DNA from 3 places in the Aneurinibacillus baijiui genome. Region 1 is predicted to be linked to each of the others. Evidence: riboswitches for the same ligand, from Rfam matches in the RefSeq annotation. Region 1 holds a riboswitch; each other region holds the start of a gene.
What was found. Region 1 has a riboswitch for cyclic di-AMP ahead of AB3351_RS15645 (C40 family peptidase). Riboswitches for the same ligand answer to the same signal wherever they lie in the genome.
Positions count from the first base shown of each region.

Region 2: linked by a shared signal. The riboswitch ahead of AB3351_RS12055 (C40 family peptidase) and the one ahead of AB3351_RS15645 (C40 family peptidase) in region 1 are both predicted to bind cyclic di-AMP.
Region 3: linked by a shared signal. The riboswitch ahead of AB3351_RS21210 (Na-translocating system protein MpsC family protein) and the one ahead of AB3351_RS15645 (C40 family peptidase) in region 1 are both predicted to bind cyclic di-AMP.

Region 1 covers NZ_JBFTXJ020000008.1:116,248-124,113, forward strand. The annotation lists gene AB3351_RS15625 (pyrimidine-nucleoside phosphorylase) at 18-1,325, opposite strand; gene AB3351_RS15630 (NupC/NupG family nucleoside CNT transporter) at 1,350-2,579, opposite strand; gene yunB (sporulation protein YunB) at 2,860-3,609, opposite strand; gene AB3351_RS15640 (GlsB/YeaQ/YmgE family stress response membrane protein) at 3,728-3,985, opposite strand; gene AB3351_RS15645 (C40 family peptidase) at 4,203-4,667, opposite strand; cyclic di-AMP (ydaO/yuaA leader) riboswitch at 4,675-4,807, opposite strand; gene AB3351_RS15650 (DUF3891 family protein) at 5,035-5,802, opposite strand; gene AB3351_RS15655 (AbrB family transcriptional regulator) at 5,829-6,935, opposite strand; gene AB3351_RS15660 (cell wall hydrolase) at 7,036-7,686, opposite strand.
Region 2 covers NZ_JBFTXJ020000005.1:223,561-231,426, reverse strand. The annotation lists gene AB3351_RS12070 (PQQ-dependent sugar dehydrogenase) at 1-844, shown strand, start outside; gene nhaC (Na+/H+ antiporter NhaC) at 910-2,310, opposite strand; gene AB3351_RS12060 (hypothetical protein) at 2,498-3,148, shown strand; gene AB3351_RS12055 (C40 family peptidase) at 3,205-3,732, opposite strand; cyclic di-AMP (ydaO/yuaA leader) riboswitch at 3,739-3,883, opposite strand; gene AB3351_RS12050 (YheC/YheD family endospore coat-associated protein) at 4,031-5,122, opposite strand; gene AB3351_RS12045 (GNAT family N-acetyltransferase) at 5,119-5,583, opposite strand; gene AB3351_RS12040 (YheC/YheD family endospore coat-associated protein) at 5,570-6,892, opposite strand; gene AB3351_RS12035 (YheC/YheD family endospore coat-associated protein) at 6,889-7,866, opposite strand, start outside.
Region 3 covers NZ_JBFTXJ020000017.1:43,913-51,778, reverse strand. The annotation lists gene AB3351_RS21230 (SDR family NAD(P)-dependent oxidoreductase) at 1-409, opposite strand, end outside; gene AB3351_RS21225 (DUF3600 domain-containing protein) at 478-1,161, opposite strand; gene AB3351_RS21220 (sigma-70 family RNA polymerase sigma factor) at 1,148-1,735, opposite strand; gene AB3351_RS21215 (hypothetical protein) at 1,933-2,187, opposite strand; gene AB3351_RS21210 (Na-translocating system protein MpsC family protein) at 2,364-2,747, opposite strand; cyclic di-AMP (ydaO/yuaA leader) riboswitch at 2,869-3,024, opposite strand; gene AB3351_RS21205 (alpha/beta hydrolase) at 3,169-3,933, opposite strand; cyclic di-AMP (ydaO/yuaA leader) riboswitch at 4,120-4,265, shown strand; gene AB3351_RS21200 (potassium-transporting ATPase subunit F) at 4,723-4,818, shown strand; gene kdpA (potassium-transporting ATPase subunit KdpA) at 4,850-6,529, shown strand; gene kdpB (potassium-transporting ATPase subunit KdpB) at 6,542-7,866, shown strand, end outside.

The DNA of each region.
Region 1 (7,866 bases):
TTCTGTCTGCTTTATAATTATGGTGCATGAATCTCATCATGAACAAGCGGCGGCGCTTCGACCGCTTCCTGTACAATTCCATAAGCTTTCGTAATCATTTCTTTTACTTCCGCTACATCCTCACGATTGCTGTAGATTGTCACCAGCGAATCGCCTTTCTTTACGCTGTCTCCAATCTTCTTACGCAAGATGAGACCGACCGCTAAGTCGATTGTTGATTCTTTGGTTGCTCGACCAGCGCCAAGCAGCATGGCCGCTGTGCCGATCCGATCTGCCTGAATGGAATCCACATATCCGTCCGCTTCCGCTTCCAACTCAAACGTATATTTCGCTTGGGGAAGCTTAGCCGGATCATCGACAACAGAAGCATCTCCACCCTGCGCTGAAAGAAACGTCTTGAATGTCTCAAGCGCCTTCCCATTACGAATGACCTCTTCAAGCTTCTCGCGGGCCGCCTGCGGGCTATCAGCCTGACCGCCAAGATACACCATATGACTACCAAGCGTCAGACACAGCTCTTCTAAATCTTTGGGTCCCTCCCCCCGCAGCGTATCAATCGCTTCCTGTACCTCCAAAGCATTGCCTACCGCATAGCCAAGAGGCTGACTCATGTCAGAGATTACCGCCATCGTCTGGCGTCCCACATTGTTTCCGATTGCAACCATGGCCTCTGCCAATTCGCGGGCATGCTCTAGATCCTTCATAAAAGCCCCGCTGCCCGTCTTAACATCGAGCACAATGGCATCGGCTCCGGAGGCAATCTTTTTGCTCATAATGGAACTTGCAATAAGCGGAATGGAATTGACAGTCGCTGTCACATCGCGCAGCGCATACAGCTTTTTATCCGCAGGAGTCAGGTTCCCACTCTGTCCAACTACCGCTACTTTATTCGTATTCACCAGCTCGTTAAACTGTTTATTATCAATCTCTACATGAAAGCCCGGTACCGATTCCAACTTATCAATCGTTCCTCCCGTATGTCCCAGTCCGCGACCTGACATCTTCGCCACAGGGATACCCAGAGCCGCCACAAGCGGAGCGAGCACAAGCGTAGTCGTATCCCCTACGCCACCGGTACTATGCTTATCCACTTTGACACCCTGAATCGCTGAGAGATCAATCTGATCGCCCGATTCTACCATTGCCATCGTCAGATTCGCCCGTTCATCCTGTGTCATATCACGAAAGAAAATCGCCATAGCTAAAGCCGCCATCTGATAATCCGGAATCTCGCCGCTCGTATATCCAGCGATCACAAAATCAATCTCTTCTTTACTCAGTTCCTGTCCGTCACGTTTTTTCTCGATCACGTCTACCATTCTCATGCCGAACACCTCCTGTTTTTTCCTCTACAATAGCATACCAGCAATGGCTGCGCTTAACAACGAAGCAAGCATACCAGCAGCAACGGATCGAAGTCCCATACGCGCAATGTCCTGGCGGCGATCCGGTGCCAGCCCTCCCAGTCCGCCAAGCAGAATCGCCATCGAGGATAAATTGGCAAATCCGCATAAGGCAAAGCTGACAATCGCGACTGTTTTTGGTGATAAATTCTGAATTTGCGGAGCAAAATCGCTATACGCTACAAACTCATTCAACACAAGCTTCTGTCCAATAAAGCTGCCCGCTTTTACCGCCTCCTCCCACGGCACCCCTACAGCAAATGCCAACGGCGCAAAAATAAACCCGAGAATTTGCTGCAAAGACAAACCCGGATAATTAAACAGGCTGCCGATTGCTCCAAGAATGCCGTTTACGAGCGCAATCAAGGCGATAAAAGCAAGCAGCATAGCGCCGACGTTCAACGCAAGCGTCAAGCCTACGCTTGCCCCACGTGCCGCCGCATCAATTACATTAACCGATTCCGTATCGTCGTCCATCTTAAACTCAAGTCGACTGCCCGGAGCGCTCTCCGCTTCCTCCGTCTCCGGTACGAACAGCTTCGCCATAACAAGGCCTGCAGGAGCCGCCATAAAGCTTGCAGCAAGCAAATACTCCAACGGTACGCCAAGAAGCGAATAACCGATCAGCACTGAGCCGGCAACGGAAGCCAACCCACCGGTCATAACCGCAAATAATTCTGATTTGGTCATCGTAGCGATATACGGACGCACCACAAGCGGCGCTTCTGTCTGCCCAACAAAAATATTCGCGGCCGCGGACATCGATTCAGCCTTGCTTGTCCCAAGCATCCAGGACAACGCTCCGCCGATCACCTTAATGATCGCCTGCATGATCCGCAGGTAATACAGAACAGAGATGAGAGAGGAGAAGAAAATAATTACTGTCAGTACTTGAAAGGCGAATACAAAGCTAATCCCCGACTCCTTTATATAGAGTCCGCCAAAAAGAAACTGCACCCCTTCATTGGCATAATTCGTAATCTCTGTTACCGCCAAAGTTAATCGCTGCAGTCCTGCCTTTCCTGCTTCCCATTTCAATACGATAAATGCAAAAACTAACTGAATTGCTAATCCGCCTAGGATAGGCCGCCACGAAATGGCTTTTCGGTTCGTCGAAAACAAGAAAGCAATCGCAAATATTACAAGGATTCCAAAAAAGCCCCACAAAATATTCACATTCTCTCACCTCATCACATTAATGTAGACAACATCCGTTCTCTACCATCGCGTTCTGGGATTAGCAGCTACATTCATTCATTTACCCTGCCTCACATCTTTTCATACCCATTTTAAAAGTCATTTCCCCTTTTTATTCTCTCTGAACTGCACGTACTACAAAAAAAAGACCACTGCTAATAGAGCAGTGGCAATATAGGGGGAGAAAGAGAGAGAAAAAAATTCTCATGCTAGTATTATTACTATTCCCGAATCTTTTTTTTCTTAAACATATTCCCGCCTATTTTTTTATTTCTTTTTCCTCTGTATTCGCCTGAATCGGTGGAATAATGGAAGGAGGAATCACCCCTGGCACTTCGCTGCCGGTCGGCCTTCCTTCCCCATCATAGTAGAACTGCGGTACATTCCCCACAATAAGCGCGTTAGAGATTGGGTATTCTGCTTCTACCAAGGCAGGCTCCGTCGAAAAGGGAATGACGATTTTGACCTTCGTCTGCACAATCATCACTACGGTAATTAGCACCATATTAATGCCTGCCTCCTGCATCTTGATATCCATTTCTACATGCACATTGCCGAATGGAACAAGCGTCAAGGGGAGATCTGGACCCATACGCGCAAGCAAGTTGCTGTGCAGAGCCTGCCCAATAGGCAGCGTCTGCGGCATAGCTTCAAGGTCATTTAAAGCATGTGACACATTTTCAATTGCATCGAGCACGATTCGTGAATATTCATTTCCGTTAAAAAGCGCGGCTTGCACTCTTCCCTGGCTATCTTCTTTTAGCTCTACCAGGTTCTTAAAGCTAACTTCTTTGATCAGCTTTTTGCTAATTGCTTCATGGATCGCTTTCGTCGCTATCTGATCCGCCCGAACGCGAGCAATTTCATGAAGAACAGGCTCGATATTTTTCTCCACATAATAAAAAGTTTGAAAGGTAAGGCCTAAAAAGATAAGCAAGGAGATGAGAAACATAAACTTTGAAGGAATAGGCGCCCGCGTTGAGCGATTGCGCAATCTTCTCCGCTTCATACCGCCACCCCCTGCTTGTAATATATGCCCAAGGGTGAAGGGCTAACACTGAACATGCGTAAAAAGCCCGCCAGCAGTTCTGCCGACGGGCTTTGAGTTTGACTACTATTCGTTTCTATTAATAGCTGCGACGGCGCATTCCTTTAAGCAGCAAGCTTGCGATAAACACAAGCACGACTGCACCGATAATGGCTGGAACGATGGCAAATCCGCCTACCACCGGACCAAAGTCGCCAAGAAGAGCAGAACCGATCCATGCACCGATGAATCCGGCAATAATGTTTCCGATAATGCCGCCTGGCACGTCACTTCCGACAATGGCTCCAGCCAACCAACCGATAATACCTCCAACAATTAATGCCCATAGAAAACTCATACTGTGTATCCCTCCAGATGTCTTTATCGTAATGCAAAATTGCTTATGCTTTGTAATACCCCGCCTTTTTTTTCTTGACACATTTTCGTCATATAACAAAATAAAAGTAAGAATCTGGTTTCATCATGGACGAATGGTGGAAAAAAATAAAAACCCCCAACCGAATGAATTCGGTTGAGAGTTAATAGCGTAGGTCTGTATGTATCTTACTATCTATTTATTTCGTAACACGCTTGGCTCCCACATAACGGGAACCCCAATAATACTTATCGTTGATGTTACTGATGGAAACACCTTGGCTGCTAGAGGAATGAATGAATCGGCCTCCACCTAAATACATACCTGCATGTGTAATAGGAGCACGACGGGACGTCTTAAAGAACACCAAATCTCCAGTACGCAGCTGTGAGCGGGAAACCGTCTGCCCTCTCTGATACATTGCGTTTGCCGTACGCGGTAACGTAATCTTCTCGCTCTTATATACATAGTTTAAGAATCCAGAGCAATCAAAACCGCTTTTTGTCGTTCCGCCCCATTTGTATGGAGTTCCTAATACACTTACTGCTTTGGATACAAGAGACTCATTGGCTGCAGAAGCCACTCCTGTTCCAGCAGGCACAAAGAGGCTGCTTATCGCAACTGCACCTGCCATTGCAACTGTCATGATCGTCTTTTTTACCATCGTCTAGTGTTACTCCCTTCATGCCTACGAGGTTAGTTGACGGGTTAAGAGGATAAGGTCTCTTTTCGTATGTACACGAATACACCCCAGAAGTAAATCGTCCCCCGCTTCACATAATGTGAATTCGGCAAGTAAACTTTTTCTATTAATTGGCCACCTCTACAATAGTAATCATTCTCTATGTTTCTATCTCTTTCCAACAACAACGGTTTAAGTTTATCGAATTCTATCGAAAAAGAGAAGATTTTTAAGAAATTGTTCACATTTCAGACACAATTAGGTGAATTTTTTTGCAACCCGAAAAAATAATCTTTCTTTTTACGATTTGGATATAACTTCTAAAAGCCAGGATGCATCCATCCTGGCTTTATTTATCCGTAAATAATATGCGCCGTTCCTCCCATGCTGTTTCATGATACGCACGCGCAATCCCTTCCTGCCTAATCTTCTCCTTGGAGACATTTTTATACGGAATTGTGATCTCCCATATATCCGCAAACGGAAAAGGCCGCAGCGCTACCGTCTGAGCATTTGCCCAATGAGCCATCACTTTCTTACCTGCTGCAAAAGCGAATGCCTGCGGGAAACCGTTCCGGAACCAGCTGATTTCTTCTTCTTTTGCTACGCCGGGTTCCTGCATACAAACATACAAGGAAAGGTTATCGCAAAATTGAAGAAGATCAAATTGAAAATCCAGCGCCTCTTTTTCTGCTTGATTGAGGGAGAACTGTGCAAGAAGCCGACGCTGCCTCTCCCGCTCCTTATCCACATATGCCAGCGCTGCCTCTTCAGACGTACCATCAAAAAAAGATACATAGTGCATGCTGCACAAAAGTGCCGCATACGGACTCTCCTTCTCGATTTCGTCTACACCTTTTTTGTAAAAAGGGAGCTTGGGTACCAAAGGAAAATCTACAAATGTATACGGCTTCCTCTCAGCATCATACCAAAATGGCGTATCGTCTACATCTATCCAACCCCGATCATGCTGACTGATTCCGTAGATAACCTCCTCACGTTTTTCTTTTCCAATAAAATAATCATCCTTCCAGTGTCCAGCCATCCCTCCAGAAGCGAGCGCGTGATCATGCTGTGTGAACATGACAAAGCTATATTCCCGTTCATATGCGATCATATTCTCTCTCCTTTGCTTTTACTCTGTTATGTTACCTTCTCTTTACCCATATTTTTTTCATTCGCACGCTGCCGCAGCCACCACTGTAAAAGGGGCGGAACGAGGAACATGACAAAAAACACCCGAAAGAGCTGATATCCGCTCACCATCGATAGATCAGCATGCACCATACTCGCCGTTACACCCATCTCGGCAATTCCGCCCGGTGCAGTGCTTAAAAAAGCTGTCGTCAATGTCATCGGTGTCCACAATGTAAGCAAAAATGCGAGCAGAAGGGAAAAAAGAACAAGAATGATACTGCTAAGCACCGTATATATACTTAAAGCCTGCATGTTTGTAATCGACTGCGGCTTCATCTGTAAGCCGATATGGACTCCAATCGCAAATTGAGACAGCAGAACAAAGGCCGAAGGAAGAGGAGGGGCTTCTCCGCCGATAGCAACCAATACGATCGCAGTACTCAGCAGCGGCCCTGTCAAAGCGCCCGCAGGAAGACCAAGGCGCGGTCCTCCCCACATGCCAAGCAGCGCAATACCGGCATAGAGAAAATACTGCTCCCATGAAGCGGAGAAGCCGACTGCTCCTGCCGCCGTCCCTCCCCCGTCTCCGCTAGAAACCATCGGCTGCTCAAGACCATGCACCGTAAGAAACGGCACCAGAAAAATAACGGCCATGACGCGAACTGTCTGCATAAAGGCTACCATGGTCTCATCGACTGCTTCCGCCTCCTCACTTAGGATAAGCATTTGTGAGAGTCCGCCGGGTACACTGCCAAAAATCCCTGTCGCAATATCCGCTCCAAGACGCTTGGCAATGATCATGCCGAGCGACAGACTGATCCCGACCGTAAGCGCCGTTGAGATCAGCATGAATGGAAGCTGCTGGAGGATCTGCAAGGCCGTCTCCCGCGTAAACGAAGCACCCAGCATGTATCCTAAAAGAAGAAGGGCCGTCTGACGAAATGAATACGGCCATACAAGCGAACGACCGGTTAGCAAGCGCCAGATCGTTACAGATGCTACCGGACCAAGAATCCACGGAAGCGGTACGTGAAGCAGCAAAAACAGCAAAGCACCCACAATACCTACACCCGCAGTCTCTAACGCAGCCGCATGTTTTTTTATCGTTTCCATTTAGCTTCTCTCCTTTACCTCTTCCCTCATCCTACTCCCTTCCTTAATCTGCCGCAAATAAAAAACCCCCGCTCCGGTAAGAAGCGGGGATGATGTTACACTATTTAGCAAAGATGTGCTTGCCGATCTTTTTAATCTGCTGCCGTGTCCAAATCCATTTGGATGTAGCAATATCGGGGTTGAAGTAATAAAGTGACCGATCAGTCGGATCGACTCCTCGAAGCGCTTCACGCGCTGCACGATACGCCTGTTTATTCGGCGTCAGGGCATATTGACCGTCAGAGACAGCCGTGAATGCGCCCGGCTGAAAAATCACCTCTTGCATCGTCTTTGGGAACTCTTCTGATTGCAGACGGTTTAATACTACCGCACCTACAGCAACTTGTCCTTCAAACGATTCACCGCGCGCTTCCCCGTGGATAACCCGAGCGAGCTTATCTACATCTTCTTTTTTTATCGTCGATTTCTTTATTTTGGCCAGTGTGTTTGGCCCAGCTACTCCATCTACCGCTAGACCATGCTCACGCTGAAAAGCCTGTACCGCTTTTTCAGTCAATGTGCCGTAATAGCCGGTTGACGCTACAGAAAGATATCCTTGGGTACCCAATTGAAATTGTAAATCCCAGACATCGCTGTTTTTCATGCCTTTCTTTAACATTGGTGCCGCTCCTGCATGAGCATACGTCGGTCCTGCTGTAGTTCCTAGCATAAGAGCGGACAGGAGCAGCGGTACTACGATTCTCTTCTTCATCTTGGCGTGACCTCCTCTTTCTCCTTCCCCACATTATAGGGAGAGCCCACTGGGCATTCAATACACAAAAAGTCGTAACTATATGGAAAAAAGAGAGAGAATATGGAGGTTTCAGCAAGTTTCAAAAGAAAAGAAGCAAAAACGTAGGAAACGATTCCCACAAGCCTTCCTGTCGATTCG
Region 2 (7,866 bases), on a different contig from region 1:
TGTAGAGCAGGGGGAAGGCGGATTGCTAGGACTTGCTCTTGATCCGAAGTTTGCAGAGAATCATTATCTGTATGTGTACCATTCATATGAACAAAATGGTCAGATTAAGAACCGAGTGCTTCGGCTTGTAGAGAGAAACAACCGTGCCAAGATTGATAAAGTCCTGCTTGACCATATTCCAGGAAATGGGAATCACAATGGGGGGCGGCTCCGCTTCGGACCTGATGGTATGCTCTATATTACAACAGGTGATGCGCTTGATCGGGAGCGGTCGCAGCAACGAGAAGATCTGGCAGGAAAGATCCTTCGTATTCGCTCGGACGGGACTATTCCACAGGACAATCCTGACCCGGCATCTCCCGTCTATAGCTATGGTCATCGAAATCCCCAGGGCTTAGCATGGCATCCGCAAACGGGACAGATGTACAGTGTAGAACATGGTCAATCTGCACATGATGAATTAAATATAATCAAAGCAGGGGCGAATTACGGGTGGCCGGTCATTGAAGGCGATGAGCGTCAGGAAGGAATGGAGCCGCCGCTTATGCATAGCGGAGAAGATACGTGGGCGCCATCTGGCTTAAGCTTTATCAGTCAAGGCCCCTGGAAGAATCAACTGCTTGCGGCCAATCTGCGCGGTCAACAAGTATGGAAGGCGGATATGGGAGAGGAGAAGCAGCCTACAATTGTTTCTTTGCATGCGCTTTTTCCGGACCGATATGGTCGTATTCGTGACATTGTCGAAGGGGCTGACGGTTCGCTCTATATACTGACGAATAATCGGGATGGCCGAGGGCAGGAGCGCCCGGGAGACGATAAGATCATTCGCTTGAAGCCACAATAAGAAAATTGCCAGGATATAAAAGGCGTGTAGAAAAACCATCGGTTTCTCTACACGCGGAAGATGAGTTATTTCACATGAACTTCTTGTTCTTTCGGTACACCGATGCCGGTAAAACCGAGCACCAGGGTCAGCAATGGAGAGAGCAGGCAGAAGAAGGCGAACGGAAGATATTCCATCGTAGAGACCCCAAGTACTCCGGTAAGGAATACACCGCATACGCTCCACGGTACAAGCGGATTGACGACTGTGCCGGCATCTTCGAGCACACGTGATAGATTCTTGCGCGCCAGTCCAAGCTTCTCATACTGTTGCACGAAGGCATTTCCAGGCAGAATAATGGATAGATACTGTTCTCCAAGCAGTACATTTATGCCGATGGAGGAGAGAGCGGTGGAAGCGATCAGCCGTCCACGAGTTTCGATGAAACTGTGAATCATCTCCATTAATCTATTGATAATGCCCAGGCGGTATAGCAAGCCGCCCATGCTTAGCGATAAGAAAATGAGCGAAACAGAGAACATCATGCTCTGCATGCCGCCGCGTGTAAGCAGCGAGTCGACCGCCTCTATGCCTGACTTGGAGACGAATCCGTTCTGCAGAATGGCTGCCATCTGTCCTGCTGTCATTCCCGGATACAGCCAGAAAGCAATCACAATTCCCGATAGGATGCCTGCCATTAATGTAGGAATAGCGGGAATACGCCGCAAGGCAAGCACAAGAAGCAGGAGCGGCGGAATCAGTGCAGCCGGATGGATCACGCTATGCGCTTGCAGAGCTTGTCGCAGGCTCTCTACTTGGGCGGCAGACTGGGGCGCCGTCTGCCCGCTGCCAATAAAGAAGAAGATAAGCAAAGAAATGACAAGCGCTGGCACAGTTGTCCATGTCATATGGCGAATATGTGTAAATAGATCAATGCGTGCAATGGTCGGAGCCAGGTTCGTCGTATCAGATAACGGAGACATTTTATCACCGAAAAAAGCACCGGAGATAACAGCACCTGCTACAAGCGCTGGACTGATCCCCATCACACTCCCCATCCCCATAAGTGCTACACCAATCGTAGCTGCTGTCGTAAGCGAGCTGCCGATACAAGTGCCGACAATTGCCGCAATCAGAAGCGCAGCAGGCAAAAAGTAATCAGCCGATAAAATAGTAAAGCCGTACATCATCATTGTTGGGACGGTGCCGCTCACCATCCAGACACCGATGAGCGCTCCGATTAGAAGAAAAATAAAAATAGGAATAAGGCCGGGTCGCACGCCGTCGATGATTCCCTGCTCCATCTCTTTCCATGAAGCTTTCTTCAGGAAGCCGATGAGGATGAGCAGAAGCGTACAGAGTAGAAGCGGAACATGGGGCGGCGCTTCTAGCTTAATAATAAATAAGCCGATAATGCTAAGCAGTATAATCGTTGTAACGAATGCTTCGGCTTTGGTAAAAAAATGATGTGAAGTTTCTTCGCGCACGTTCGATTCCCTCCAAAAAAAATTTATTGCATAACTGCTTGTCCGCTTTTCCGTAATAAAGTAACCCCATTAGAATACAGGATTGATAGTTTGTTTGTAAAGTATTATTTTCAATGAAGGTTTTGTACGATAAAGTATAAGAGAAAGAAGACACCGTTAGGAAAGTATAGTAAGTAAGGATGAGAATATGGAAGAGAATACTTTATGGTGGGATGAGAAAAGCAAGCAACTGCTTTCGGGTGTATGTCGGGCTTGTCCGGAGCCGCATTTTCAGCGGCGTTCACCGGAGCTGCTCCATATTGGCTGCTGTGCATATGAGCCTGTATTTACCTTATTTGAGATCTATAAGATGATTGCGGCAGATGCCACTGATTTTTTCCTGAAACAAATATACGAAAACCCAATGAATGTGGTACACGCGTATGAGATCGTCGCAGGTGCTACAATCCATCCGCTGTTCTATAAGCAAGCAGAAGGGGAGAGTAAATCTCCTGCGCAGCGGTATGACCAATTAAGACAGTCTCCGCGCACAATGTATAGAGCGGTGGATGAGCGTCTGGCATATGCGGTTTGTCAGTTTTTTGTCGATGGAAAAGGATGCGGACTTGCACCGCAATATAAAACAAGCATTTGTCGTTCGTTTATTTGCAGTGCAATTGAAGAGCGTCTTTCTACAGAAGAACGCAAAAAGCTATCCGATTGGCAGCGAACGATTCGTGATGAAGCGGAGCCCTTTCATCGTGAACATAGAAACATCCTGATACAAAAAGGCTGGACGCTTACAGAGAATATAGAAGACATCATTGGATATTTTCAACGGTATGCACATGCAACCTGAATAAAGCGGGGCCTTCCCATTTTTTATGGGTCAGCCTCGCTTTTATTTTATGATGCTTATTTAATGATACGGCGTGCCGTTACATAGTTATCTTGATGCCAAGAGCTATTCAAATTGCTGATTGTGACATCAGATTTTGTATTGGCCATATGAAGAACTTTACCGTCTCCGATGTACATGCTTACATGTGTAATATCCCATTTGTCTGCCTTTGTGCTATAGAAGATAAGATCCCCTTTTTTGATTTGGCTTTTTGGAACATAGCTTCCAAGGTTTACTTGGCGATCATCATCACGCGTGTGAATATCAATGCTGTTCTTTTGGAAGATATAGTACATAAATTGTGAGCAATCCATATATTTTCCCGGAACATAGTTATGGCTGTATTGTGCCACACCTTCTAGGCTTTTTCCGGTGCTGATAATATTGTCGATGACACGATCAGCAGTTGCTACGCTGATGGTTTGTCCAAACTGCGCGCTCGCAGTGGCTGCTTCAGCTTGTCCCGGTTCAAAAGCCAATCCGCCCAATAACATGCTTGCTGCAAGCACTCCGGTTGTAAACGCTTTATTTCTTTTTTTCATCTCGTTTCTCCCTCTCTTCTAGCCGACGAGGTTAGCTGACGGGTTCGGTTGAAAGGTTCCCCGACCACGCGTTGTGCGTGATTTCACCCCTAGAATGCCTGGTTCCCCCGTTCCGGTTTCGTATGAAGTCCGGATTTGGCCTGTTTTTTGGTGCTGTCTATACGGTAACGTAAATATAGAGACCAAACATTATGTGATAAATGGAAAGCCATCCGCATTATGTATATCAGTGACAAAAGATATAAAGCCTTTGTTCTCTTAAGCAGAGAACAAAGGCTATTTATGCAGGAGTATCTTATCATTTTTTTATCGCATTCAAACGAGAGGCGGCAACACGTATAGGCATTTCGATTGCGCTGAGATATACCTTCTCTTGACCAGAGAGTCGGAATAGTTCCCGGTTTGGCTTGGTATTCACCTCAATAATCCAAATACGGCCTTTTGTATCAATCCCAATATCAATACCAAATTCTATGAAGTGACCGAACTTTGATTCGATATACCGGGGCAGCAAAAGACTAACATTCTTGATCTCTTTCATAATTTCTTCCGTATTATGGGCAGAAAAGTGACAGGCCAGTAATTCTTCAAGCGGAATCGCATGTCCTCCGCTTTGCAGATTGGATGTGACAAAGGCCTCTGGTGATTTCTTGCCAACCATTCCTGTCACATTCCACTTCTCTTCTTCATCCTTTTGTACGAGAATCCGGCTGTCGCAAATACTTCCAGGGAGGAGGGTAAGATCAAGTCCCTGCTGAATGATGAATGTACGCCCTTGTTTTTGGCACCATAAAGTTAGGAAGCGTTCCGCTGCGGATAGACTCCCGATCTTATTGCGGATAATGCATCCGCTGCGGTCTCGACCGATCATCTCAAATGTGTTTCCGGTACGGCGAATACGCATAATTCCTTTTCCGCCGGAGCCGTTGACAGGTTTCATGTAGAGAGTGGGATGTTTGCGAGTCATTCGTTGCAACGCACCTGATTGCATAAGAGCTGTATCGGGCAGATAGGGTACAAGCTCTGGATTTCGATGGAAGAAACGGTGCGCATTCCATTTATGTGCAAACCGATTGTTTAAGTAAGTAAGACGGCTTGCGCTGCGGTACGCGGCATATTTTTTAAATATATCCGGTGTCATATTGCTAAAGCGATCGTATACGATATCGGGTAAGCGTGTTTTTGTTCTTCTCCATATTTTTTCTTTTATGTTATAGGAAAAACCTCTGACGATACCGAGTGATTCATCTATATCTATCGGAGAGTAGGCAACAAGCTGACAGTGATAGGCTGCGGCAACGATGGCCAGGCGGGTAAGATAATTTTTCCCGGCAATAAAGTCCTTGTTGCGGTGTGTAAGTACACCGATAAGCGGTTGATCTATAGTCATATGCTCCCCACATCTTCTCTGCTCCAATCTCCCGCTGCAAGCCAGAGTGTCGGTTTATCGGTAACGCCGCGAAAACAGGCGAAGGCCACCATGCCAACGGCAAAACAAGTCTTCAGGCTGGGTTCATTGTCGGCCGCTACACGTACATATAGTTTGCCCATTCTCTTGATCCCTTCTGCCGTTAACAAGCTGCCGACTCCATTACGTCGTGCATCTTTGTGAACAATGAGAAAGGATTCTGTTATACCGTACTCGCAGACGGCGAGAAGTCCGAGCAGTTTTTTATTTTGAATAGCAGCAAGGATAATATTTCCTTGCTGCATAAACATATCTTCAGGTACTTCGCGCAGCCAACGGATTGCCTGCCCTGTAATGCGGCGGCTGCCATGATGATGAGCAAAACGAATGAATTTGTCGCGCGTACGTCCAAAGATAGTTGGAGAAAGTTCATGGACGTGCATACCGCTTCTCTCCGAGCTCGCTAAAATTTGCTTGGTGCTGAGCGTATTCTACAATGCGTTGAAGGGACAGCCTGCGGATATGAGGCTCGTCGAATTTGCCTGGTTTGGCATTGGCCTCGATAAACCAGATCTTAGCATGTTTATCGATTCCGATATCCATCGATACCTCTCCAAGCGTAGGCCATTCTTTTTCTAGGGATCGGGCAATGCTGAGAGCCATGTGACGTACGGATGCAAGCATAAACTCATGTGAGATATGGGGAAATGCGGTCATTAGGATGTCTTCCGGTGCTTGAACGGAGCCGCCCCATGGTACATGTGTTGTGATTTTACCGGAACCGGCTAGCCGGATTCCTATTCCGGTTACGTCCCATACGCCATGCCCGTTTTTTTGTGCCAGAAGGCGAATATCAAAAAGCTTGTTCTCAAAGGTCGCCAGATCGATTCCCTGCTGTACGATGTAGGGCTGTGTGAGACGGGGAGAGATATATTTCCAGATATCTTCTTTTGAAGAAAATGACTTGCTTATCGTCTTTTGCTGCTGTTGATATTTTAAAAGAAATCCGCCCTCGGCTCTTTTTTGAATGCGATAAATGCCTTGGCCTGCCATGCCTTGAACCGGCTTAACATATACGAATGGATAGGCTGCCAACATCTCGTAGAGCGCGTTTTTTGCTGTGAGCGTTATGGTCTGTGGAAGATACGGCGCTACGTCGGCGTCTTTTTGCAGTGTGGCATACAGCTTTTGTTTGTTGAAGAATTGTGGATTGTATAATCGTATGTCACGTAGCTCGCTTAGCTGCTCAAGAGCCGCCTTCACATGCTCCTTTTCCTCGTAGGCTCGATTGGGAATGCGATTGTATAGAACATGCGGCAGAGGGAGATGTTCCTTAATCCATCTCTTTTCTTTTTTGTGGAAGAGATAGCCCTGTACGGTACGTGATTGCCAGTTGATATTCTCAATGGGTACAACATAGACAAATGCGCCCCATTTCCGGCCCGCTTCAATAATATCAATGAAATTGCTCTGTACTCCCCGGAAGAGTCCACCGCCTGCTACGGTAAGGATACCGATGAAAGGACCGATCGATAAGCGGTTCTTTTGCCTGCGAATGCGTACTTTCGCTCTAATAACATTAGGCTCAGGCCGCTTATGTGTGACAAGCAGCGTTTTCTTCCAGGTTCCGAATTGCAGGGCTAATTTCTTTCGGGTTCGCAGCGCACGTGGTGTGTTTTTTCCAGAGAGATGGAGCCGCCATGTATGCTGCAATGGATGGATCGACACCCATCCGGTCGCAAGTTTGCTCATATTGTCACCGACCCTTGCCGTCCATCTCCTATATGTTTTGCCAGATAGTGTGCATAGCGAAGAGGATTGAGCCGTACATCACGATAATATTTGCCGCCTTCAATTCGACGGAATGATGCGCGCCCTGGCTTGGAATTCACCTCAATGAGCCACACCTTTCCCTCACGATCAATTCCAATGTCAATTCCAAGTTCAACGAGGCGTCCGTGTCTGTGTTCAAGAAAAGCTGGAAGCTCCTTAATGATCGTATCCATGTCTTGGTAGATAACGACAAGCTGTTCCTCACTAAAATGCTGGCGCAGGAACGCATCGCATTCATGTGCTTTTCCGCCTCCGCATAGGTTGGATGTAAGTCCTTCAGGCACGCCCGCCCGAATGGCCCGACCGGTTTCCTTCCATTCGCCTTTTCCGTTTTTTTGTACGAGCACCCGTATATCAAAAGGAACACCTTCAGGAGTATGAAGTGTAAGATAAGGCTGGGCAATCATTTTTGCGGTAAATTGATTGCGAAGCCATAAGAGAAGGGCATTGCGGTTAGGGAAAACCCGGTGAAAGATTTTGTTTTTGAAATCCCGTCCTTCTACACGATGCAGTCGATCGTTGGAGGTAATCTTCATGACTCCGATTCCAAGTGAATTGCGCATCGGCTTTACAATTACGGAGTCATATTGATCGAGCAGGGTCTTTACAACCTGCATGGATGTAATCAGTTCTGTAGGCGGCATATGGGCGGCAATCTCGGGGTGTTGAATCAAATGATTATGGTTTTTGAGCTTATCGCCCAACACATGTCCGAGAAATGTAATGGAAGGTTCTTCTTTTAGGCCTTTTATTTGTTTGGCGTATTTTGCGCGATTGGATAGCCGATCATATACCATTGCCGGAAATGGCATGCGAACTCGTACCCATGTTTTTTCGGGGGTATACCGATATGCGACGACGGTTTTGGTCGCAAAATTAATATGTGTAGGTAA
Region 3 (7,866 bases), on a different contig from region 1:
CGTTTTTTCGCGGAAGCATGTCCTTTAATACTGCCTGTGAGCAAAAGAGAACTCCTTTAACATTCAATGCATATGTCTCATCCCAAAGCTCCTCATCTATATCCATGAATGCGCTTTGTCTAATGCCTCCACCTGCATTATTTACCAGCACATGGACGGCTCCGTAAATTGAAACAACTTCTTGAACCATTCTTTCAACTTGGTCTTTCTTCGTAACATCCGCTTGGATTGCCGTACACTCCCCTCCCTTTTCTTGAATCGTTTGCATCGTTTCGTTTGCTCCCTTTTCGTTTGTATGGTAGTTAATAACCACTTTTGCACCTTTGGACGCCAGCAGTTCTGCTGCCGCACGTCCAATTCCAGAACTCGCTCCCGTAATAACGACAACTTTCCCGTACAAATCCTGCACAATGCCCCCCCTATTTTAGATGCGATTCAGATCGTATTACTATTATATAAGAGGGGCTCTGATTATTGTTACTTTTTACTCACATACTCCATAACATCTACGGCCGCTTGATATTCCTGCTGAAGCACTTCTGGTAGCTTTTCTATTTCAATCGGACCTGCACTTGGGTCAATACCACTCTGTGCCATCACTTTTTCATGCGTCATTAACGCGTCAATATAGCGCTCATATTCCTGCGCTGTCAGTACATCCCGGCTCGATTTTTTACCATTTAACTTATCAAAATACGGCAGCACAGCCAGCAGTGCCTGCTTGATCTCCTCTTTTTTCACCTCACCGATGCGATCGTAGTCAATATTCCCGTATGGATCCCCATAGTTGACTTTAGCTGTGCTGATTACTTTAAGGAAGCGTTTAAACTCTGCATACTCTTCTGCTCCCAGTTCTCCCTTTGCCTGGGACAGCTTCGCATTAAACAGCATGTACCCTTCCATTGTTATGCTTGCAGCATGCTTCTTCACATTCTCAAACGAACCATATAACTCATCGGCCAGTAAGGATTGGTACGCAAATGCACTCGTCGGAATAAGTAGGGCTGCGGCTAAAATGCCCGCTACCATGCGTTTCTTCATTTTTTTCTCTCCTTTGCTGAATACAATATTGTTCATTACTTTTTCTTTTAATTCAGGGGGCGGAACAATACCCTCTGCTCTTTCATGCATGATTTTCTGCAGGCAGTTATCGGGATTCATGAATATTCTCCACCCTTCGCAATAAAATTTGTTCATTTTCCTGTTTCTGCCGCAGCTTTTTTAACGCGGCGTTAATCCTTGATTTTACGGTCCCTATCGGTATATCCAGGATAATAGCGATCTCTTCCTGTGAATGATCATGTAGATAACGAAGGATAATCACCTGCTTCAACTTATAGGGCAGCAGATCAATCGCGGTACGCAAGTGCTTGTTGGCCAGCTTATTAATCACATCGTTTGTGAAATCACTTTCCATTGGCTGCGGCTGTAGTTCTGCTTTTTTGGCGATGCGAAACCGCATCCATCTCTTCCTTCGATAGGCGCTTACCTGACGCATGACAATCCCCATCAACCACGGAAGAAAAGAGCGTGTCTGATCAAAGCCAACCAGTGAGCGGTATAGTTGAATATAAATATCCTGTATCACATCCTCCACATCAGATTTATCCTCAATCAGGAAGTGGACGGCTTTATAGACGCGGTCAATTGTTTTTTCATATAACTCACCATATGCTTCACGTTCTCCTATAAGCGTGCGTGCGATGAGTGTGCGGTATTCGTTTTGTTCCTCCATCCGTCATTCCTCCTTACGCTCTACACCTCTATATTGGCACGAAAGAAGGATCGCGTTCGCTTTTTTCACAAAAAAATGCCCATTCCGCAAAAATAAATACGAAACGGGCAAAGAAACGATAGGAGCTGTCGTTTTATTGCAGGATTAAAAAAGAAACTTTTCCTGTATCACTATAGATTACGTGACTGGCGCCTAAGCTATAGTAAAGTGTGCTGAGCCGTTTTTTGTTGGGCGTTACAAGATAGCGGCAGCAGGCTCCCTACGTTGATATCTCTTACCCTGATGATCGATTCATATCCGCATGCCCGGAAATACGCTTCGTCCTCTTCTTCATGCACCAGTGCTAAAAACGGCTGACCTACATCCTGCAGCTTCCGTAGAAATACTTCACCACCCCGGTTCGACGTACAGACAAGCACATATTCATGGCGACCCACGATAGCCCTATTCATCCTTTTCTCTCCTTTTATATCATCGATATTTCATGATGAAACAAAAAACCTGCGGTCTCTCACACGATCCCCATACCAATCGATAATCAATCGGCATCGGAATCCCACAAGAGTCCGCAGGTATACGTAACACCGGGCGCTTTGTCCGATCCCTGTGTTCAGTCTTCCTGATGAATCTATCCAACCTCTTTTATTCTCAATTCCTTTTCTAGATCACAATCAAGAATAAATACTTCGATCTGCTCTCCTAGCTTCGTGCTAATATCGCTGTGGCTGGAGATGACCTGACATCCGGTAATACCGGAGATGATCACTTTCGTCTTTTCACTGTTGGATTCACGCAGAATCCGCCGCATCTCTTTAACAAGCGGCTTCCCGCTCTCGATGCACACCAGCGCCTTCTCCTCCTGGGTCAGCACTTCCTTGAGCCGGATCATAACCATGTCTTTAATAATATATGTTTTTGTTTCTTTCGGCCCTTTGCCGAGAATTTCGCGCAAGAATTTAATATAGGCTTCACTGATTGCTGCTTCCATTTTGCTTTTGCTTGACTGCGCCATTCTCTTCCAAAACTCCTTTGTTTTTATCTTTATTTGAAGTACAAAAAAGCCGTACGAAGAGGTCTCTTCATGCGGCTTTTGCTAAGCACAGCAAAGAAGCTGTCATGGTATCACAACAACACCCTCCTCTCTCTACACGCTTACGAGGTTAGCTGACGGATTCGGACGTGAGAGTCGCCCTACTCGGTCTCCCGAGATTCACCCCATACGGCACTGGCTGTACTATGCGCCGCGATTGGTTCCCCCGCTCCCTATTGGGACTCAGCGATCAAGCTGGAAATTTTTATTCAGTTAGCTGAAGTTGAAATCATCTTACGTCCGGCTTGAATCTTTTGTAAAGGAATAAATTTTAAAATATAACAGGCTTTATCAAATTATATCTTCTCTATTCTTATTTTTTCTCGATTTTACGCTCTTTATCTTATTTTTTCATATGCGTGTTATACCATGCACAAGCAGCTTGTTCTAGCTCATCCATGTGTTCGATAAAGCTGTGTGCAGCCCCTTCTATGACCATCAACTCAGAGTTTTTTGGCAAATACATAAGCGCACGACTTGACCGCTCCAGCAGTAGCTTCTCTTCTGCATCGCTCTCATGATTGCCATGGATCAGCAATACCGGACACGCAATCGGCTGCAAGAGGGATGCCTGGTCAATCTTCGCAAAATCATGAAGCATTTGCTGATCAAGCCTAATGATTCTTCGCACCCCTTCTTCCCTGTGTACCGTAATCAAGCCGTACTTTTCTAATTCATACATTTGTTCTTTTGTAAAATAGTCATCCCACTCGTACTGCATTGCGTCGGTTAAGGCGCCGGATAATACCATGGTTACGATATCTCGCGTATAACCTCGAAGACAGATTAAGCTGCCGAGACTATGTCCATATAGTGCAATCCTCTCATATCCTCTTCCTTTGACAAAGTGCATCGCCGCTCGCAAATCATCCACCTGCTTCTCTGCTGTGATGATCTCGTCCTCGCTTTCACCGCAGCCGCTGAAATCAAAGGCAAGCGCAGCATAACCGGCATGGTTAAATGATGCTGCCAGCCGCTCAAACCGTCCTCTTGATATTTTATCTGACATGAATCCATGAGCCATGATAATGATTGATCTTGATTCTGCCGGATATAAGTGTCCGACTAACATTTTATTACGTACATTTGTGAAGACAACTCGCTCCAATACCATCACTCCTTACTACACATACAAGTAAACACGAGAAATTGAAAGAGAAAAAGAGATTGCGTGTGAATATGTTTAATTTTACCGCTTACTTATCCACTATTGTCTAAAAAAAGTGGATTTTCCTTCGTATTTCCCGTTTTATTTTTTAATTCTTCTGCTCGTATAATAAAGCACATACAGCAACTGCATATCTGGCCTAGTTCCGAATCACTCGGAAGCGGAGGACCCAATCTTTTGGGGTTAATCCTTACACTTGTAAGGAGGGATGAGAGTTACTCTTTCGCCATCCTACCCGTCAGCTAACTTCGTCGGCTAAAGCGAGGGAGGTCTAAAGACCGCCTATTTGAGGAGGTTTTTTTGTTGCCGCATTACGGAAACAAAGAACCCCTTCAAGATACTTGCAGGTCTTTTTGTTTTGCCATAATTTCATAGCACTGTTTTGATGAAGAAGAACAGGTGGACAGAGTGTAGGCCCGCACCCGGGGTGATGGGCAGGCATTCCGTAGACCGGTGACGCTTTTTCTCCGACAGATAACCGCAAGCAAGCCATTAGGCCGGCAAGCGTTGGTGTTTCGTTGATCCTTTTCTTGGATTGACTGCACAGCGCTCGTCCCCTGGCTCTCTTTCCCTATGCGGTTCATCGGATAAAAGCGGCATCGGTCTATTTTTTTTGCGGATATGTAGGAGAAAGGGGGCTTTCGTTATGTTTAATGATGTTGTGATCATCGGAGTATTCATATTGTCATTTTTACTTTTCATCGGTTTTACAGAATTCTGTGACCGTACATGAAGGAGGTGAATGAAGTGGGCATGATCCTGCTGATTGCTTTGGCTATGATTTTGTACTTATGCTTTGTTCTTATCAAACCAGAAAAATTTTAATGTGATGTCTTTATATTTAGGAGGCTCGCCAATGAGTACAGGAATTCTTCAGGTAGCTGCTACACTGCTTCTGATCATCCTGCTGGTAAAACCGGCAGGCAGCTATCTCGTTCGCGTATTTGATTATGAAAAAACAACGCTAGACCGAATATTCGGTCCCATCGAACGCCTCTTCTATCGCGTGATGGGTGTTCGTGAGACCGAGACAATGAACTGGAAACAGTATGTAACTGCGATGCTGCTCTCTAACTTCGTTATGGTGCTGCTGATGTATGCCGTACTTCGCCTGCAGAAGTACCTGCCGCTTAATCCAGACGGCATCGACAATATGCCAAGCGCGCTTGCCTTTAATACCGCCGCTTCGTTTATTACCAACACAAACTGGCAGGCCTACAGCGGTGAGAATGGGCTTTCGTATCTATCGCAAATGCTTGCGATCACATTCCCGATGTTTACATCGGCAGCGACCGGTCTGGTCGTGGCAATCGCCTTCATTCGCGGAATCAGCGCACGCCAGATACATCTTGGAAACTTCTATGTGGATCTGGTTCGCTCGCTGTTCCGTGTGTTTCTTCCGCTTTCCCTAATCGTGGCCCTATTTCTCGTATTTCAGGGAGCGCCACAAACACTCGATAGCGCCCAGACAACAACAACCATCGAAGGTGCACAGCAGACGATCACACGCGGCCCGGTCGCTTCGCTTGAATCCATTAAGCATATCGGAACAAACGGCGGGGGCTACTTCGGTATGAACGCCTCCCATCCGTTCGAGAATCCGACGCCGCTGACCAATCTGGTGCATATTCTCTGCATGATGCTTGTACCGACAGCTCTCGTCTATGCCTTTGGTGTCATGATCAAAAACAAGCGCCAGGGTTGGACGGTATTCGCCACCATGGCAATCCTGTTTCTTATGATGCTCTCTGTCGTCTTTCTTTCGGAATACAAAGGGACACCGGCCCTGGATGCACTAGGCATCTCCGGCAACATGGAAGGCAAGGAGGTACGATTTGGTTATTCCCAATCCGCGCTGTTCACGACGGTAACGACAGCGGCCACAACGGGATCTGTCAACAACATGCATGACTCTCTTACACCGCTGGGCGGGCTGGTGCCACTTGCTCAGATGATGCTTAACAACGTCTTTGGCGGTGACGGTGTCGGCCTATTAAACGGATTGCTGTACGTTATTCTGACGGTCTTTATCTGCGGATTAATGGTCGGTCGTACGCCAGAATTTCTTGGCAAGAAAATCGAAGGCAAGGAAATCAAGCTGGCTTCCATCGCACTGCTCGCTCATCCGGTCATTATTCTGGTGCCGACCGCTATCGCGTTCCTGCGGCCTGAATCCATGGCCTCAATCCTTAACCCCGGCTCGCACGGCATCTCTGAAGTGCTGTATGCTTTTACATCTGGAGCCGCAAATAACGGATCGGCATTTGCAGGTCTTAGTGCGAATACGAACTTTTACAATATGGCAATCGGGCTTGTCATGCTGTTTGGTCGCTACATCTCGATCGTGGCTCTGCTGGCGATTGCAGGCTCACTGGCCGCCAAGCGTCTGGTTCCGGCAACAGCCGGGACATTTCGGACCGATTCAGCACTGTTTACGTTTATTCTGTTGGTAATGATTCTTGTGATCGGCGCACTTACCTTCTTCCCTGCTCTTGCGCTCGGGCCGATCGCAGAACATTTGAGCATGTGGAAATAAGGAGGATGCTATATGGGGAGTAAGCAGAAAAAAATGCTCACAAGTGAGCTTGTCACGCAGGCAATCGTTGACTCATTTAAAAAGTTACATCCATTTGTGATGATCAAAAACCCTGTCATGTTTATCGTCGAAGTGGGTACATTCATTACGCTCATTCTTTCGTTTGCACCGGATGCATTCGGTGCAAGCACGGTAAGCCGCGGGTACAATGTTTCCGTTTTTCTCATTCTCTTGTTTACTGTGCTGTTTGCTAATTTTGCGGAAGCATTGGCGGAAGGCCGAGGCAAGGCACAGGCGGATACGCTGCGCAAAACCAAAGCAGATACGATGGCTAAGTTGCTGCAAAAAGATGGCAGCACCAAGGAAGTAGCATCGACCGAGCTTCGCAAAGGAGACATCGTCCGAGTTGATACCGGAGATTTGATCCCTTCGGACGGCGAAATCATCGAGGGTCTCGCCTCCATTGACGAATCGGCCATCACTGGGGAATCCGCCCCGGTGATTAAGGAAGCCGGCGGCGATTTTTCTTCTGTTACCGGCGGTACACGCGTCGTCTCCGACTATATTATCGTAAAAGTGACGACGGACCCCGGTGAATCGTTCCTTGATCGCATGATCTCACTTGTCGAAGGCGCTTCGCGTCAGAAGACACCGAATGAAATCGCACTGACCACACTGCTTGCTGTGCTGACCCTTATCTTTCTTATCGTCATTATTACGCTTGTACCATTGGCTAACTACCTACATGTACAGCTTGATGTTGCGACGTTAATCGCTTTGCTTGTCTGCCTCATTCCGACGACAATCGGCGGCTTATTGTCCGCGATTGGCATTGCCGGTATGAATCGCGTGACACAATTCAATGTATTGGCCATGTCAGGAAAAGCTGTGGAAGCGGCTGGCGACATTGACACAATGATCCTTGATAAAACTGGCACCATCACATTCGGAAATCGCATGGCAGCCGAATTCATCCCAGTAAGCGGCCTGTCCGAGCGGGACATTACGTTTGCCGCACTGCAATCATCCGTCAAAGACGAAACGCCTGAGGGGCGCTCCATTGTTGATTTGGCGAATCGTCTTGGGAGCGATTGGGGCGAGCCGAACTACAGCCAGGCTGAGGTGATCGACTTTACCGCAGAGACCCGCATGTCCGGGCTTGATCTACCCGACGGAACCCGCATTCGAAAAGGGGCCGTAGATGCCATCAAATCGTATATAAGCGCACAAAGCGGAAGTGTCCCTATGGATCTTGAAGAAAAGGCTGCACGCATCGCCAAGGCAGGTGGTACACCGCTGGCTGTAGCGGTGAATAACCGAATTATTGGTTTGATTCA